3 regions of the Arthrobacter sp. B2I5 genome follow, and region 2 is predicted to be linked to each of the others. Evidence: riboswitches for the same ligand, from Rfam matches in the RefSeq annotation. Region 2 holds a riboswitch; each other region holds the start of a gene.
The links. Region 2 has a riboswitch for cyclic di-AMP ahead of QFZ60_RS09080 (LysM peptidoglycan-binding domain-containing protein). Riboswitches for the same ligand answer to the same signal wherever they lie in the genome.

Region 1 (5,377 bases), 1.6 Mb from region 2:
GGTGCAGGACCTCGTGACCGTCCTGGACAACCTGTCCGGAACCCTGTCCAAGGGCAAGTACCCGGACGGCAACAAGGGCAAGGCCATTGCTGCCGCCCTGCGCAAGGTCGCCGACGAGCTGGACGTTTAGGCGCCCATGGACCCCCAATCTGAACAGCCGGGCACGCCAGTGCAGGAGCAGGCTGCCAAGACTCCGCCCAAGCGCAAGGCAGGCGTGCCCGTGTGGCGTACGGGCAAGCCCGATGCTTTCCTGGCCGCGGCGGTGGACACTGCCCGGACCGCAGTGGAAGGCATCACCCCGGCCGGCACCATAGGGGCGCACCTGGCAGCCAAGAGCGAGGGCGACCGGTTGGTCACGCACCTGTTCGAGTCCCGGCTGCCCGGTTACGTGGGCTGGCAGTGGTACGCGGTGCTGACCCGCAACTCGCGCTCCAAGGCTGTCACGGTCAACGAGTTGGGCCTGCTGCCGTCCGAGGAATCCATCCTGGCCCCGGAGTGGGTGCCGTGGGCCGAACGTGTCCGTCCCGAGGACGAGCAGCAGCAGGAGCCTGAGCAGCAGGAGCCCGAACAGCAGGAGCCAGGGCAGGAGACTCCGGAAGAGCTTCCGGCAGGGCAGCAGGAACCTGGCGGCCAAGAGCCTGACGACGGCGGCGGGCCTGGCGGCGTCGCGGAGCCTGGCGATGTCGCGGAGCCTGGCGACGAAGCAAGGACTTCCTGACCACAAACAAACGGCGCCGCCCGGGATAACCCGGGCGGCGCCGTCGTGCATTAACTAGGGTTACTTGCGCAGCTGGCCCACCACGTAGTCGATGCTGGCCAGCAGCGCCGAGACGTCGCCGGGCTCGATGGCCACGAAGGTGGCGATGCGCAGCTGGTTGCGGCCCAGCTTCCGGTACGGCTCGGTGTCCACTATGCCGTTGGCGCGCAGGACCTTGGCCACGGTGGCAGCGTCAACCGACTCGTCGAAGTCGATCGTGGCGATGACGTTGGAGCGCTCCTCCGGGTTGGTGACGAACGGGGTGGCGAACTCCGAGGCGTCGGCCCAGCTGTAGATGCGGCCGGCGGAATCGGCGGTGCGCTTGGAGGCGAAGTCCAGGCCGCCGTTGGAGTTCAGCCACTGAACCTGGGCATCCAGGGTTACCAGCGTGGACAGCGACGGCGTGTTGTACGTCTGGTTCAGGCGGGAGTTGTCGATGGCGGTCTGCAGGTCCAGGAAGTCCGGGATCCAGCGGCCGCCGGCCTTGATGGCGGCGGCACGTTCCAGCGCCGCGGGGGAGAACAGGCCCAGCCAGAGGCCGCCGTCGGAGGCAAAGTTCTTCTGGGGGGCAAAGTAGTAGACATCGCTTTGGGCGACGTCCACGTCGAGCCCGCCGGCCGCGGACGTGGCGTCCACGAGGACCAGCGATCCCTCGTCCGCCCCGGACACCCGCTGGACGGGGGCTGCAACACCTGTGGAGGTTTCGTTCTGCGGCCAGGCATAAACGTCCACGCCGGCCTCGGCCTGGGCTGCGGGCCGGGTGCCGGGCTCGGACTTGATGATGGAGGAGGCTTCGAGGAAGGGGGCCTTGTTGGTGGCGGCGGCGAACTTCGACCCGAACTCACCGAAGGACAGGTGCTGGGCCTTCTTCTCCACGAGGCCGAAGCTGGCAACGTCCCAGAAAGCGGTGGAGCCGCCCACGCCGAGGACCACCTCGTAGCCGTCCGGAGCCCGGAAGAACTGGCTCAGCCCTTCCCGGACCGACCCGACCAGGTTCTTGACCGGCGCCTGCCGGTGTGAGGTGCCAAGGATCGTCCTGGAAGCCGCTGCCAGCGCGTCGATCTGTTCCTGCCGGACCTTTGACGGGCCGGCCCCGAACCGCCCGTCCTGGGGCAGGAGGTTGGCGGGGATCGTGATGCTGGTGTCGCTCACAGGTGCTCCAATTCGGCGGGGACGAAAGCTATGGTCCGGAAGGGCGGGCAGTGGTGGCCGGCAGGGCGCGCGGTGGCTGCGCTGCAGGCCACTCCCATTCTGCCTGAACCGCCGCCGGGGGCGGGAGCCGGGTACGTCATAGTCCGGACAGTGAGACGTGCCCGTCCCGCCCAGCCCTTTGGGGCTCGGCTATTCGGACAAAGTCAAAATAGGCTAAGCTTTCCCCCGGACTATTTCGCGGGAAGAGGCGATACGGTGGGACAACGCAAGGTACTGCGCTCGAGGAGCTGAGCTGGATGACGGATCTGATCGACACTACGGAGATGTACCTCAGGACCATCCTGGAGCTTGAGGAAGAAAACATCGTTGCCCTCAGGGCCCGTATCGCCGAACGTCTGCGCCACTCCGGGCCCACCGTCTCCCAGACCATCGGCCGCATGGAGCGGGACGGGCTCGTCGTTGTCTCCGGTGACCGCCACCTGGAACTCACGGATACAGGCCGCAAGCGCGCCACGGAGGTCATGCGCAAGCACCGGCTGGCCGAACGCCTGCTGGCAGATGTCATCGGCCTGGACTGGGCCTACGTCCATGACGAAGCCTGCCGCTGGGAACACGTCATGAGCGAGCGGGTGGAGCGGCGCATCTACGAAATGCTGGGCCACCCCACCGAGTCGCCCTACGGCAATCCCATTCCCGGCCTTGCTGCGCTTGGAGGCCAGGCGGGCCGCGGCTTTGCCGACGGCGCGATCAGCCTGGTGGAAGCAATGAAGAACTACGGGCCCGCCTCGGGCGTGACCATCAGCCGTTTGGCGGAGCCAATCCAGGTGGAACCGGAACTGCTGGCCCAGTTGGACGAGGGCGGCATCCGGCCCGGTGCTGCGGTGACGCTGGAACGCGTGGGCGAGTACATTTCCGTCCGGGTCGCGGGGATCGAAGGGGCGCTGGAGCTGCCGCCCGAGGTTGCTGCCCACGTCTTCGTTGCCATCAACCAGGACTGATCCGGCACCTTCCATACCCCAGACAGGGGCGTCCACGCAAAGGTAACGGAATTGTTACCTAGGGACTTAAGCCCCTATAGTGGAACCAAGCGTTGATACATAAGCGTTACCTGACCCGGAGCCGAGCTCTGCCAGCGGGCCAGGTGAACGAGTTCGTTACTGGCAGAGGCGGGGGAACCACAAGCGGCAGCGGGGGACTGCCTTGGGGTGAAGTCCGTCAGCAGCAAGCCTCTCCAGTGAAGGATTCTTCCGGGAATACCCCTGCGCAGAAGCTTGCCTACGGCGGACCGGGTCTTTGAACTCTCTGACCCGAATCCGACAGCTAACTCCGCAGGCTTCTTCCAGAGAGGAACCCTTCTTGACCATGCAGACCCCACGGGGCCGCCGACGCGCGGCCGGCCCCCCTTCGGCACCCCGGGTTGCCGAAGTCGTCGCAGCGGAGCGCCCCCGCGACCTGCATCGCGACGCGCGCCGCCGCCGGGGTCCCTTCCGGCAGATGACGGAGTTTGCCGCCGCCAGCGGCATCGGCCAAAAAGCCGGTATTGCCCTCGCCGCAACGGGCCTGGTGCTGACGGTTACGGTGCCCGCCACGAGTCCCGTCATGGCCACGGACGCCGCCGGCAGTACCCCCATGGCTGCTTCCGCCGTCAGCCCGCAGCCGCAGATTTCCGCCGATATCGGAGCCCAGGTCGACTTCAGCCGCTCCGCCGTGGTGACGCAGGCGGACCCGGACGGGAAGCTGAAGCAGCTCCTGAGCGCGCAGTCCGCCGGCTCCGTCACGCGTGCCGCTTCGGCCGGCACCCTGGCTGCACCCCTCGGGTCCCTCGCCACCGCTTCGCCCTTCGGTTACCGGGTCAGTCCCATCACCGGAGGTTCCGGAGACTTCCATAGGGGCCAGGACTTCGTGGCGCAGTGCGGCACCTCGGTCCTGGCGGCCGCAACAGGGACGGTCACCTTCGCGGGCTGGCACCAGTTCGGCGGCGGAAACCGGGTGGTCATCGACCATGGCAATGGGCTGGAAACCACCTACAACCACCTCTCGTCCTTCAGCGTCAAAGTCGGCCAGACCGTCTCCCGCGGGGATGTCGTGGCACTGAGCGGCACCACCGGCGCGTCCACCGGCTGCCACCTGCACTTCGAGGTCCAGGTCAATGGTGAAGTGGTCGATCCAATGGGCTGGCTGTAACCGAATGATTGCTCACTCTCAGATCATCGTGACCCGTCGTGACCTGAATGTGACATTGAAACAAAACTGCTGTACCGTCTAACTCGCGTCAACTTTTCCGAAGTTGACGCTCTTGAGTGGATTGCCTAACTCTGCCACCGCTCAAGGTCCGTTCGCATTTCATCGTCTGGCAGGGGCGGGGGAACCAATTTTGGCCTTCATTTCCAGAAGGCCTTGGGGTTAAGTCACAAAGCTTCCCAGGAAGCAGCGTGGCCGGGTGACTCCCATCCGAATCCGACAGCTCACCTCGCAGGCATTGGGAGAGGCTACCTTCGTGTCTTCACGCCATCATTCTGCGCGCCACCGTGCACAAACGGTTCGCACCAACCCCCTGGACGCCATGTCCAAGGCTGTCAGTGCAAATGCCGGGACCGTAGGCCGCCAGGCTGCCGTTGTGGCAGCGGCTTCGGGCCTCATCCTGAGCATGGGCCTGCCCGCCACGGCAGCTGACACCACTGCCGGTGTCTCTGCCTCCACCGAGTCCGGTTCGGCCCAGACGGCACTCGCCGTCACCGCTGCCCCCACGGCCACGGTGTCCTTCGAGCGTCCGGTCGTCAAGACCACCGCCGCTCCCAAGGTTGAGGCGGTACGTACCCAGTCCACGGCAGCAGCCAACCGCGCGGCCAACACCGCCACTGCAGGCCAGGAGGCGTCCCCGGCCGCAAAGGCGGAAGAGTCCGTATCCGCTGCAGCAACCTCGGGCATTGCCGCCATCGCCTACACCGGCATCGGCCACTCCTACGTGTGGGGCGGCACCAGCCCCGTCACCGGCTGGGACTGCTCCGGTTTCGTGCAGTGGGTTTACGCCCAGGCCGGAATCAGCATCCCCCGCACCAACGCGTGGAGCATCATGACCCCCACCTCCGCACCGCAGCCGGGTGACCTGGTTGTCCAGAACGGTGGCGCGCACGTCGGCATCTACGTCGGCAACGGCATGATGATCAGCGCCCTCAACCCCTCGCAGGGCACGCTGCTCCACTCGCCCGCAGCCACCGGTTCCTCCACGTACTACCACTACAGCAAATAGTTCTTGGGCAACACGTTCCAAGGGCTTTTTCTTTGCCCAAAGCTTCTTCGCTAAAAACCACATCCCCGTTCGGGACGCGCCGGCGTACCCCCAAGATGCCGGCGCGTCCAAGACCCTTCGCCTGCCCACCTGCGGTTCGAGGGAAAAACGAAAGAGAGAACTGATGACGACTCGTGCCACCGCACGGCATCGCGCCGAGGTCACCAAAACCAACTCAA
Region 2 (5,377 bases):
GCCCTGCACATTCCCACCACCCGCTCGCTCGCCGTGGTGGCAACCGGCCGGCAGGTCCGGCGTGACGGCATGCTGCCGGGTGCCGTCCTGGCACGGGTGGCAAGCAGCCACCTGCGCGTTGGCAGCTTCCAGTACGCGCGCGCCACGGAAAACCTGGACCTCCTGAAGCGGCTGGCGGACCATGCCATCAGCAGGCACTATCCGCACGCTGCCGAAGCCGAAAACCCCTACCTTGCGTTGTTCAGCTCCGTCGTCTCCGCCCAAGCAGAACTGGTGGCCCGGTGGATGCTGGTGGGATTCGTGCACGGTGTCATGAATACGGACAACATGACCATCTCAGGGGAAACCATCGATTACGGCCCGTGCGCGTTCATGGACGCGTTCAATCCCGCCGCCGTCTACAGTTCCATCGACGTCAGCGGACGCTACGCCTATGCCAACCAGCCAGTGCTTGCCGAATGGAACCTTGCCCGGCTCGCCGAGGCGATGCTGCCGCTCATCGACGAGGACCAGGAAAAGGCGGTTGCCCCGGCCGTGGAAGTGCTCGGCGGGTTCCGCGGACAGTACAGCAAGGCGTGGTCCGGCGGTATGAAACGCAAGCTGGGCCTGGGAAGCGGCGCGGAAAGCGGCGAGGACTCCTCAGCCCTGGTGGACGATGCCATCGCCATCCTGAAGGACGGCCCGGTGGACTACACCTTGTTCTTCCGTAACCTGGGCAAGGCCGCCCGGGGCGACCTCCGTCCCGTCCGCGGCATGGTCCTTGACCTGGCCGCGTTCGACGCCTGGGCGGAGCGGTGGCAGGCCATGGAACCCGATGCGGAACTGATGGACAGCGTGAACCCGGTCTACATTCCCCGGAACCACCTGGTTGAGGAAGCCCTCGCAGCTGCCACCGAAGGAAACCTCGCGCCCCTGCAGCAGCTGCTCGAGGCCATCGGTGCCCCCTTTACCGAACGTCCCGGGCTGGAACGCTACGCCGAGGGTGCCCCTGAAGAATTCGGCAACTACATGACCTTCTGCGGGACCTGACGGCTGGTGCCAGTGGGAAAACGACAGGAGGGCGGCGGCCGGGAATACCCGGCTGCCGCCCTCCTGTTGTGACTGGCTTCGCTGCCGCGAAGCGCCGCGGAGACTAGGCTACGCGGACTGCGGAGTAGCCGCCGAGCCAGCTGATGGAGTGGACCTCGGTGCTGTAGCCGTTGACGCCGCCACTGACAACCTGGCCGTCGCCGGCGTAAACGCCAACGTGGCCGGAGGTGATGATCAGGTCACCGGGGGCGGGGGCGCTGACAACGGTTCCGTACTGGAAGAACTGGGTGGGGGCCAGGTCGCCGACGGACTTGCCGACGGAGCGCAGGGCCTTTTCAACCATTGCGGTGCAGTCCTGGCCCACGCCAACCTGGCTGTAAGCCGATGCCAGGATGGCAGCGCCGGTTCCCGTGCCGGTGGAGGCCAGCGGGGTGGCGGAGGCGTAGGACATGTTCATGCCGGTGTTCGCCGGTGCGGTTGCGGCCGCGGCCTGGACCGGAGCTGCGGCAGGGGCCGGAGCCGGTGCTGCGGTATAGCCTGCGCCGGGGATCTGGATCTGGTCACCGGGGTAGATGATTGAGGACAGGCCCAGTCCGTTGGCGGACAGGACGTCGTTGAGGCTGACGCCGTAGGCGGCCGCGATGGCCCCGATGGTGTCGCCGGCTACGACGGTGTGGACGTTGCCTGCTGCGGCGGCGGGTGCTGCTGCCGGGGCTGCAGGTGCGGAGTACGCCTGGACGCTGGTGTTCTCAGTGGTGTCCGGACCGGTGACGCCTGCATGGGCCGGGGCTCCGACGCCGAATGCAATGCCTGACGCTGCAGCAACTGCGAGCGCCGGGCGGCCCAGCGAGCGGGCCTGGGACTTGGCGGTTACGGCGAGGCCCTCGAGCACAATGGAGCGGGCCGGAGTCGCGCGGTGACGGGCAGTAATGGAATTTTTTGACACGGTTGATCGCCTCTCCCATGCCTGCGGGGTGAGCTGTCGGGTTCGGGCTGGAGATGCCCGGCCGGTAGCGGCTCCGCAAGCGGAGCTCTACCGACTTAACCCCAAGGCCACAAGTGGCCGTGGAAACTTGGTTCCCCCGTCCCTGCCATCTGGAAACGGTGAATCCCATGATCAGCGGCAGGGCTCGGCATACTGATGGGAATGTCCCGTCTGAGAGGGACACCCAAAGACCATAACCCGCTCTCAGGGTCATTGTCACATTTGGATAACATACGAGGTTTTCCTCTCAATTCCGCAAACGTCTTGATGTACCTCGGATTTCGGCGCTGACCCCGCAAGACAGGAAACGGGCAAATGGCGCCGAAAGGGTAACAGTGTGGCTACAGGCCACTGCTTCACCGCGGCACCCGGCGGTAGGCTGCGGAACTATGCCCCTGTTCGTTACAAAGCGGCCGTTCCCGCTGTTCGCGGCCTGATGGCTGTCGCCCTGGCCGGCGCCACCGCACTGCCGGCCGCAGCAGAGGAGGGGCCGCCCGGCGGATACCCCTCCTGGGCAGAGGTGCAGCAGGCACAATCGTCCGAAGCGGCAAAGGCCGCGGAGATCACCGCGATCAACGGGCTGCTCAGCGGTCTCCAGGAGCAGTCGGAGGCGGCCGGGGATGCGGCGGTCCGGGCTGCCGCCGACCACGCCGCGGCGAATGCGGAGCTTCAGGTGGCTGCGTCGAAGTTGGAGACCGTGTCTGCGCAGGCAGCCCGCGCAGACGACCAGCTGGCCCGGTACCGGAAGGACATCGGCGCCCTGGCCGTCCAGTCGTACAAGACCGGCGGGACCAACACCGATTCTTCGTGGCGCTCGATGCCCTGGGGACCAACAGCACGCAAGGGCTCAACGTGGTCAAGATTTCAGGGGATAAGACTGCTGCGCTGGTGAATAAGGCGGCAGCGGCAGGAAAGGTTGCCGCTGCGCTCAGGGAACAGGAACAGCTTGCCAGGAGTGAGCGGGAACGGCTGTCCGGGGAGGCGAGGGCCAAGTCCGAGGCCGCCCGTTCCGCCCGGGACGCATTGGACCGCCAGGTGGCCGGGGAACAGCAGCACGGTGGCGGGCTGACTGCCCAGCTTGCCGCCCTGAGGGGTACGACGGCGGCCCTTGAGGGGGAGTATCGCCAAGGCCAGGCAGCGCGGGCGGCCTACGAGGCGGCCCAGGCGGCCAAGCGCGCCGCCGCGGAGGAGCAAGCCCGCCGCCAGGCCGAAGCTGCCGCCAAGGCCGCAACGGCTGCCGCCCGGCAGCCCCACCAGCCCGGCGCCCCAGCTGCCACTGGCGCTAATCCCGTCCAGGTGGATCCGGCACCGGCCAATTCGGCACCGGCCGCGCCTGCCAACCATCAAGCTCCTGCCGTTCCGGATGCGCCTCCAACGGCGCCGGCCCTGCCAAGCCCGCCCGCCGTCGTCGTTCCTTCCGTTCCCGGTGGAGCTGTCAACGATCCGGCCGGGGCGAAAAGCTACGCGTCCGGACGCCCTGCTGCCTTTGGATGGGGCCAGGACCAGTTCCTGTGCCTGGCCCGGCTGTGGACCAAGGAATCCAACTGGCTGACCACCGCCACCAACGCCTGGTCCGGAGCTTACGGGATTGCCCGGGCGCTGCCGCCGGGCAAGTATGCCAGCGCCGGCAGCGACTGGCTGACCAGCTACGGGACGCAGGTCGAATGGGGCCTTGGCTATATCCGTGACCGCTACGGTTCGCCCTGCGGGGCGTGGAACCATTCCACGTCCCTGAACTGGTACTGACTGACGCGCTAGGCTTTCCCCATGCCAGATTTCGAACGGTTCCGTCTGCTGCTCGAAGAGGAGCGGGCGCGGCGGGTGGCGCTGCTGCCGGTGCTGCGCGCAGACATCGCCGCGGCGAATTCGGCCCGCCAGGATTCGAACGTCGACGACGAGCATGATCCGGAGGGCGCCACGATCGCCTTCGAACTTTCGCAGGCATCGGCGCTCCTGAAGCAGAGCTCGGCCGGCCTGGACCAGATCGAAGCGGCCCTGGCAAGGCTGGCCGGGGGAAGCTACGGAACCTGCGCCGTCTGCGGGGAACCCATCGCCGAAGGAAGGCTCGAGGCACGCCCCTGGACCCCGTTTTGCATCCTGCACGCCTCCTCGGGGCGCGGACGGTGACGGAGATGGCGGACGTTGTGTCCGCTGCGGCGGATTTCGTGGACCGGACCCTGCAGAACGAAGGCGCCTGGTACCGCGCAGACGACGTCGGCAACCGGCTGGGCGGCGTGCTGGCCTCCTACGGTTCCTCCATAGGGGCCGTCCGCGGCACGGTCCGCGACGCCCTCCGCAAGTTCAAGGACCTGGACCACGATGGAACCGTGATGCTTGCCTCCGCCCTGTGGGGGCAGCCAAGGCCCGGATCGCGCCCCGTTTTCGAGCGCCGCCTGGCCGCCGTCGTGCTGCTGCAGTCAAAGGTGCGCCTGCTCAGGCATTCGGACCTGACCCGCCTGGAAGGCTTCCTTCGCTCAGCCCAGGCAGCGGACCTCACGGAGCCTCTGCTCTCCGATGTCCTGGTGCCGCTGCTGGCAGGGCTGGGGGAGCGTGAACGGCAGCGGGCCGGCGTGGTGCTGGCGCGGTGGCGGGAGGACCCGGACCCCGAACTGCGGGCGGCGGCCGGTGCCCTGTCAAAGGAATTGACCCTGTAAATTGAACCTCTCAACAGGCCAAACAAGGAGATCCACATGAATGAGCCGTTTGACCTTGAGCGCTTTGTTGCCGCGCAGAACACCGGCGGAGCCTATGAGCAGGCGTTGGGGGAGCTGCAGGTCGGCAGGAAGTCCGGGCACTGGATGTGGTTCATCTTCCCGCAGATTGCCGGGCTGGGGCAGAGCGCCATGTCGCGCAAATTTGCCATTTCGTCCCTGGCTGAAGCCCGGGCGTACCTTGACCACGAGGTGCTGGGACCGCGGCTGCTGGAGTGCGCTGTGGTCCTGGCCAACCACGCCGACCAGTCAGCCGAGGACATTTTTGGCGGCATCGACGCGAAGAAACTCCGCTCCTCCATGACACTGTTTCTCCGGGCGGCACCCGGAGAAACAGTGTTCAAGACGGTCCTGGCCCAGTTCTTCAACGGCGAACCCGACCCCGCCACCGACGAGCTCCTGGCGGACCGGGACGCGGCCGGCTGACCGCGCCCGGGACCGCCGTGGGAGCTGTTAACGCCGTGGGAGCTGTTAACGCCGTGGGAGCTGTTAAGGAGTGGGGCTGCCTCCGTTGACGTTCAGCGTTTCGCCCACCACGTAGCTGGACTCCGGGGACGCCAGGAAGACGTAGGCGGGGGCCAGCTCGGCAGGCTGGCCGGCACGGCCCAGCGGCGTGGACTGGCCGAACTCCGGCAGCTGCTCCTTGGGCTGG
Region 3 (5,377 bases), 1.8 Mb from region 2:
CCCGGACCATCGTATCCTTTGGTGGGGACATCAGGGCCCTCGACCAAGGCTAGAGACTGCTGCGGTGCGCCGCGAAAAACTCCCGCAGCACCAAGGCGCATTCTTCTTCGCGGACCCCGGGGTACACCTCAACCCAGTGGTTGAGCCGGCGTTCCCGGAGGATATCGAACACGGATCCCGCGGCACCGGCCTTCTCGTCCCAGGCCCCAAAGACAACCCGGGGGATCCGGGCCAGGACAATCGCGCCCGCACACATGGCGCAGGGTTCCAGGGTGACCACCAGCGTGCAGTCGGACAACCGCCAGCCGTCGCCACTGCCGCCCTCGAGCCGTGCCCTCTCCTTCAACCGCGCGGCTGCCTCCCTGATGGCCACCACCTCGGCGTGGGCTGTGGGGTCGCCCAGCTCCTCCCGCTGGTTCCGTCCGGAACCCAGCACATCGCCGTCGGGCCCTATGACCACGGCGCCGATGGGCACATCCTCCGTAGCCAGCGCGCGGCGGGCCTCCGCAAGGGCAAGGCCCATCCAGGCGTCGTGTTTCTTTTCGGGCAACCGCATGGCTCAATGATAGTTTCGGGGTTAGTCAGGTTACTTGCCGATGCCGGGAGGCACCATGGACACTCTGAGGGACCGCCTAGGTACTTGGTTCAAACCGTACGCGGCGCTGATCCTCACCATTCTGGTGGGCGGTGTGGTCATCGTGTCCCTGGCGCTGCTTGGGTCCGAGGTCTACGACGACGTGGTGGACTCCGCCGGGCTGGCCAACCTGGACAAACCTGCCCTGTCGTTCGCCGAGACCCTGCGCAGCCCCTGGCTCGATGCGCTTGTCACGGGGTTCACCAACATCGGTGGCGGCATCGGAATGCCGATCCTTGCCAGCATCCTCACGGCATGGCTGACCTTCCTCAGCCGGAACTGGCGCCCCCTGGTGCTGATCGGCGGTGCAGCGGCAGCCTCCGTCAGCGCCACCACCTTCGGCAAGAAGCTGGTGGGCCGTACCCGCCCGGACCACGCGGACGCCGTTCCCCCGTACGAGGATTCGCCCTCCTTCCCCAGCGGGCACACCTTGAACACGACCGTGGTGATCAGCCTGGTGATCTACCTCATTTGTCTCCAGTTCCATACGATGCGGGTGCGCGTCAGCGCCATCACCGCCGGTTCCCTCTTCATCATCGCCATGGGACTGAGCCGGGTCTTCCTGGGCCACCACTGGCTGACGGACGTCATGGCCGGGTGGATCCTGGGACTGGCCTGGGTGGCCATCGTCATCCTGGCCCACCGGCTGTTCCACCTGGTCCGCAGGCGCGAACACATCGGCGCAGCGCCGTCGTTCGACCGTCCCATTGTCCGCGACGTGGTGGCCGAGGAACTCCACGACGGCGGATCTTCCGGACGTGGGAAGGGCAGCGCCGGGTGATAGTTTTGGGGGATGCGCACTCTCGTTGTTGACCACCCCCTGGTCGCCCACAAGCTCACCGTCCTGCGGGACAAGAACACGCCGTCGCCGGTCTTCCGCCAGCTGACGGAAGAGCTGGTAACCCTGCTGGCGTACGAAGCAACGCGGGAGGTCCGCACAGAGCCGGTCACCATCCAGACGCCGGTCAGCACCACCATCGGCACCGCGTTCACCAAACCCACCCCGCTGGTGGTTCCCATCCTCCGCGCGGGTTTGGGCATGCTGGAGGGCATGACCAAGCTCGTTCCCACCGCTGAGGTGGGCTTCCTGGGCATGGCCCGGGACGAGGAAACGCTGGACATCATCACCTATGCCGAGCGCCTGCCGGAGGACCTCACCGGCCGCCAGGTCTTCGTCCTGGACCCCATGCTGGCCACCGGCGGAACCCTGCGCGAGGCCATCAAGTTCCTGTTCAAGCGCGGCGCCTCCGACGTCACCTGCATCTGCCTGCTGGCCGCTCCCGAGGGCCTGGCCCGGCTGGAAGAGGAACTGTCAGGGGCCAACGTGCACATCGTCCTGGCCTCCATCGACGAGAAGCTCAACGAGAAGTCCTACATCCTCCCCGGCCTGGGGGACGCCGGCGACCGCCTCTACGGCATCGCCGGGTAGATTTCACCCTTTTTCAAAACAGTTCCCGCCGCTAGCCTGTGCGGATGGACTGGAAACTCGAGCTTGTCTTTCTCCCCGTGTCCGACGTTGACCGCGCCAAGGACTTTTACGTCAACAAAGTGGGCTTTAACGCCGATTTCGACGAGCGGCCCTCCGACTCCATCCGCTTCGTGCAGCTGACGCCGCCCGGTTCGGCCTGCTCCATCTGCATCGGCGAAGGCCTCACCGACGCCCCTCCCGGCACCGGTTCCAACCTGCAACTGGTGGTTAACGACATCAAAGCCGCCCATGACCACCTGAAAAACAACGGCGTGGAGGTCAGCGACGTGGACGTGCAGGATTGGGGCCACTTCGTCTACTTCGCCGACCCCGACGGTAACAAGTGGGCTGTCCAGTACATCCCCTGGCGGAACACCGGACAGGACGCCGGGCAAACTGCCGGTTAACCACAAACGCGGGCCGCATCATGATGATGCGGCCCGCGGTTGAAGCTGGTTGCCTAGTACCAGTTGTGCGCCAGGTGGAAGTTCAGGGCGCCGCAAGGTGACTGGTAGCGCTCCTTGATGTAATCCAGGCCCCAGTTGATCTGGGTGCGGTAGTTGGTGAGGTAGTCCGCGCCGGCGCTGGCCATCTTCTCGGCAGGCAGGGACTGGACAATGCCGTATGCCCCGCTGCTGGCATTGGTGGCCGTGGTGGTCCAGTCCGATTCCTTGGTCCACAGCGTCTGCAGGCACTGCATCTGGTCCGGTGCCCAGCCAAAGGTCCCCAGCTGGCTGGCGGCGTACGCCTGGGCGCCGGCGGGATCGTTGACCGCGACGACGGGAGCCGGCTCGGGTGCGCGGGCGGGCTCGGGAGCGGGCGCCGGGGCAGGGGCGGGCGCTTCGGGCGCGGCCGGTGCTGCAGCAGGAGCCGGTTCCGCTGCCTGCGGTGCCACGCTGATGGCGGCGGGAGCGGGGCTGGCTGCCGGGTTGGAACGGATTTCGCTCTTCTCGATGCTCATTTGAGCGTCTGACGCTGCAGTGGAAGAGTTGGACCCGGTGGATGACACCGGAGTCATACTGCTGGTGGCCTGTCCTGCCGCGCCAACCCCCACCAGCACCGCACAGGATGCTGCAAGGACGGCCGCGCGCTGGCCCAGGGTGGTCTTCTTTGCCTGCTGCTTGGCCCGGTGTTTAGCCCTGGCCTGCAGCAGACGTGCTTCTGCCGTGTTTTTGGACATGATTGATCGCCTCTCACACCTGCGGAGTTAGCTGTCGGGTTCGGATGAGGGCATCCGGCCGTACGGAAAGATCACGTACTGGCTTAACCCCAAGGGCATTCAGTGCCCGGGACGGTGGGTCCCCCGCCTCTGCCGTAGCTCAATCGGAATCCGGGGAAGCGGCAGAGCTTGGCGTCAACCCGGGATATGCGGCCCGAACGGGGACCGCACCCAATCGACGGTACAGGAAGAACACGCCAAAGTCACATTTAGGTAACGGAAGTCACGGGAACCAGCGCGTCGAATTGCGGACTTCCTGCGGCCTATGTCGTTTTTACCGTTCTGCACATACCTGAGCGTTACCTGGCCAATGGTGTCCTACCGGGTGAGTTGGTACATGGTGGAGTTGCCTACGGACTGGGCATGGAAGTTGGCATGGACCCACGCAGCAACCTCGGAGTTGCCGCTGCGGCCGCCCATGCCGCCCCCGCCCATACCGCCGCCGCCTTCGATGAAGTAGCCGATCTCTCCTTTGGCCACCATGGCCTGGAACCCGGCGAGCGTGGGGTATGGGTCACCGCCGTTCCAGCCGCCCAGGGCAATGACGTCCGTGTTGGTGGCGAGTTCCAGGCTGGCTGCCTGGCTGGCGCCGGACACAATCGCCGACCATTTTGTGGTGGTACCCGCCAGAAGTGCCGTCACTGCGGCATCTGCCGTTCCTTCACCCGGGCCGCCGGATCCATCCGCGGCACCGCCGGGGCCAGTTGCACCGTCGAAACCACTGGAGGGATCAAGCCCGCCAGCGCCTGGGGCAGAGTCCATAGCGGCGGCATCCCTGCCGCCTGCCCGGTTGCCGCTGAACCCAGCGGCCCGGTTCCCGAAGCCGCCCGCCGACGAACCCGCGGGCCCCGACGTGGGAATGGAGCCTGAGTGTGCGGAGGCAGCGGTGGCGAGGGTCCAGGCGCCGGTTCCGAGTCCTCCGGCCAGGAGGGATAGGACGACGACGGCGGCCGCGCCGGCGCGCCGGAACCGTCCGGAGGTGCCCAGTGCGTCGAGGCGGAGGAGGATTGCGGCGGCCGCGAGGACACCCAGGGCGATGATGGTGACGCGAAGCCAGGGGAGCCACGATGCGTCGCGGCCCAGCAGGACGGCGGACCAGATGGAGGTGCCAAGGATGGTGGCGGCCAGGACGGTCCGGGCCGGCCAGTAATCCCGGCCACGCCACAGTTCCACGCTGCCGATGCCCACCAGCGCTGCGACCGCCGGAGCCAGTGCCACTGAGTAGTAGGGGTGGACGGTGCCGCTCATGAAGCTGAACACACCCGCGGTGACCAGGAGCCAGCCGCCCCACAGGATCAGTGCCGCACGGCCCGGGGAGGTCCTGACTTCGCGGCGCGTGAACCACAGGCCCGCCACCAGCAGGACCAGGGCGGCAGGCAGCAGCCAGGACACTTCGCCGCCAAAGCTGGTGCCGAACATCCGCAGCAGGCCCGCTGCCCCGCCGAACCCGGCGTTCCCGCCGCCTAAGCCGCCACCAGATCCGCCGGCCGCGCCTCCCGCTCCGCCGCCTGGCATGCCTTCGCCGGAACCGGTGATGCGGGCCAGTCCGTTGTAGCCGAAGGTCAGTTCCAGGAAGCTGTTGGTGCTGGAACCTGCCATGTACGGCCGCTCGGAGGCAGGCGTCAGCTGGAAAAGTGTGATGTAGCTGCCGGCTACCACCAGGATTCCGCCCAACGCGCCCAGCAGGTGCGCCAGCCGGCGTCCGATCGACGTGGGGGCGGCCCAAAGATAGGCGAGTCCCAGCGCCGGGACGATCAGGAAACCCTGCAGCATCTTGGTGAGGAACGCCAGGCCAATCACGGCCCCCGCAGCGACAAGCCACGTCCATCCCGCCCGTTCGATGGCGCGGGTGGTGAAGTAGGCGGCGAGCACCAGGCAGAGGGTAAGCAGGGCGTCCGGGTTGTTGAACTTGAACATGAGCGCAGCCACCGGCGTCAGCGCCAGGGCGCCGCCAGCGAGCAGGCCTGCAGCCGGTCCGGAGACGCGTTTGACCGCCAGGTAGAGGAAGCCGACGGCGGCCACCCCCATGAGTGCCTCCGGCACCAGCATGCTCAGC

Region 1: linked by a shared signal. The riboswitch ahead of QFZ60_RS16430 (M23 family metallopeptidase) and the one ahead of QFZ60_RS09080 (LysM peptidoglycan-binding domain-containing protein) in region 2 are both predicted to bind cyclic di-AMP.
Region 3: linked by a shared signal. The riboswitch ahead of QFZ60_RS17070 (hypothetical protein) and the one ahead of QFZ60_RS09080 (LysM peptidoglycan-binding domain-containing protein) in region 2 are both predicted to bind cyclic di-AMP.

What each region holds. Positions count from the first base shown of each region.
Region 1 covers NZ_JAUSYF010000001.1:3,536,889-3,542,265, reverse strand. Annotated here, with positions in the region: gene QFZ60_RS16450 (cold-shock protein) at 1-130, shown strand, start outside; gene QFZ60_RS16445 (DUF3027 domain-containing protein) at 137-718, shown strand; gene serC (phosphoserine transaminase) at 779-1,909, opposite strand; gene QFZ60_RS16435 (metal-dependent transcriptional regulator) at 2,206-2,907, shown strand; cyclic di-AMP (ydaO/yuaA leader) riboswitch at 3,017-3,261, shown strand; gene QFZ60_RS16430 (M23 family metallopeptidase) at 3,272-4,093, shown strand; cyclic di-AMP (ydaO/yuaA leader) riboswitch at 4,206-4,402, shown strand; gene QFZ60_RS16425 (C40 family peptidase) at 4,473-5,159, shown strand; gene QFZ60_RS16420 (NlpC/P60 family protein) at 5,323-5,377, shown strand, end outside.
Region 2 covers NZ_JAUSYF010000001.1:1,894,705-1,900,081, forward strand. Annotated here, with positions in the region: gene QFZ60_RS09075 (YdiU family protein) at 1-1,029, shown strand, start outside; gene QFZ60_RS09080 (LysM peptidoglycan-binding domain-containing protein) at 1,133-1,975, opposite strand; cyclic di-AMP (ydaO/yuaA leader) riboswitch at 1,979-2,146, opposite strand; gene QFZ60_RS09085 (hypothetical protein) at 2,352-2,906, shown strand; gene QFZ60_RS09090 (hypothetical protein) at 2,867-3,760, shown strand; gene QFZ60_RS09095 (TraR/DksA C4-type zinc finger protein) at 3,782-4,141, shown strand; gene QFZ60_RS09100 (DNA alkylation repair protein) at 4,147-4,668, shown strand; gene QFZ60_RS09105 (DUF1810 domain-containing protein) at 4,705-5,151, shown strand; gene QFZ60_RS09110 (glucose 1-dehydrogenase) at 5,215-5,377, opposite strand, start outside.
Region 3 covers NZ_JAUSYF010000001.1:3,691,317-3,696,693, reverse strand. Annotated here, with positions in the region: gene QFZ60_RS17090 (nucleoside deaminase) at 50-556, opposite strand; gene QFZ60_RS17085 (phosphatase PAP2 family protein) at 612-1,415, shown strand; gene upp (uracil phosphoribosyltransferase) at 1,428-2,063, shown strand; gene QFZ60_RS17075 (glyoxalase superfamily protein) at 2,108-2,509, shown strand; gene QFZ60_RS17070 (hypothetical protein) at 2,563-3,282, opposite strand; cyclic di-AMP (ydaO/yuaA leader) riboswitch at 3,288-3,448, opposite strand; gene QFZ60_RS17065 (glycosyltransferase family 39 protein) at 3,640-5,377, opposite strand, start outside.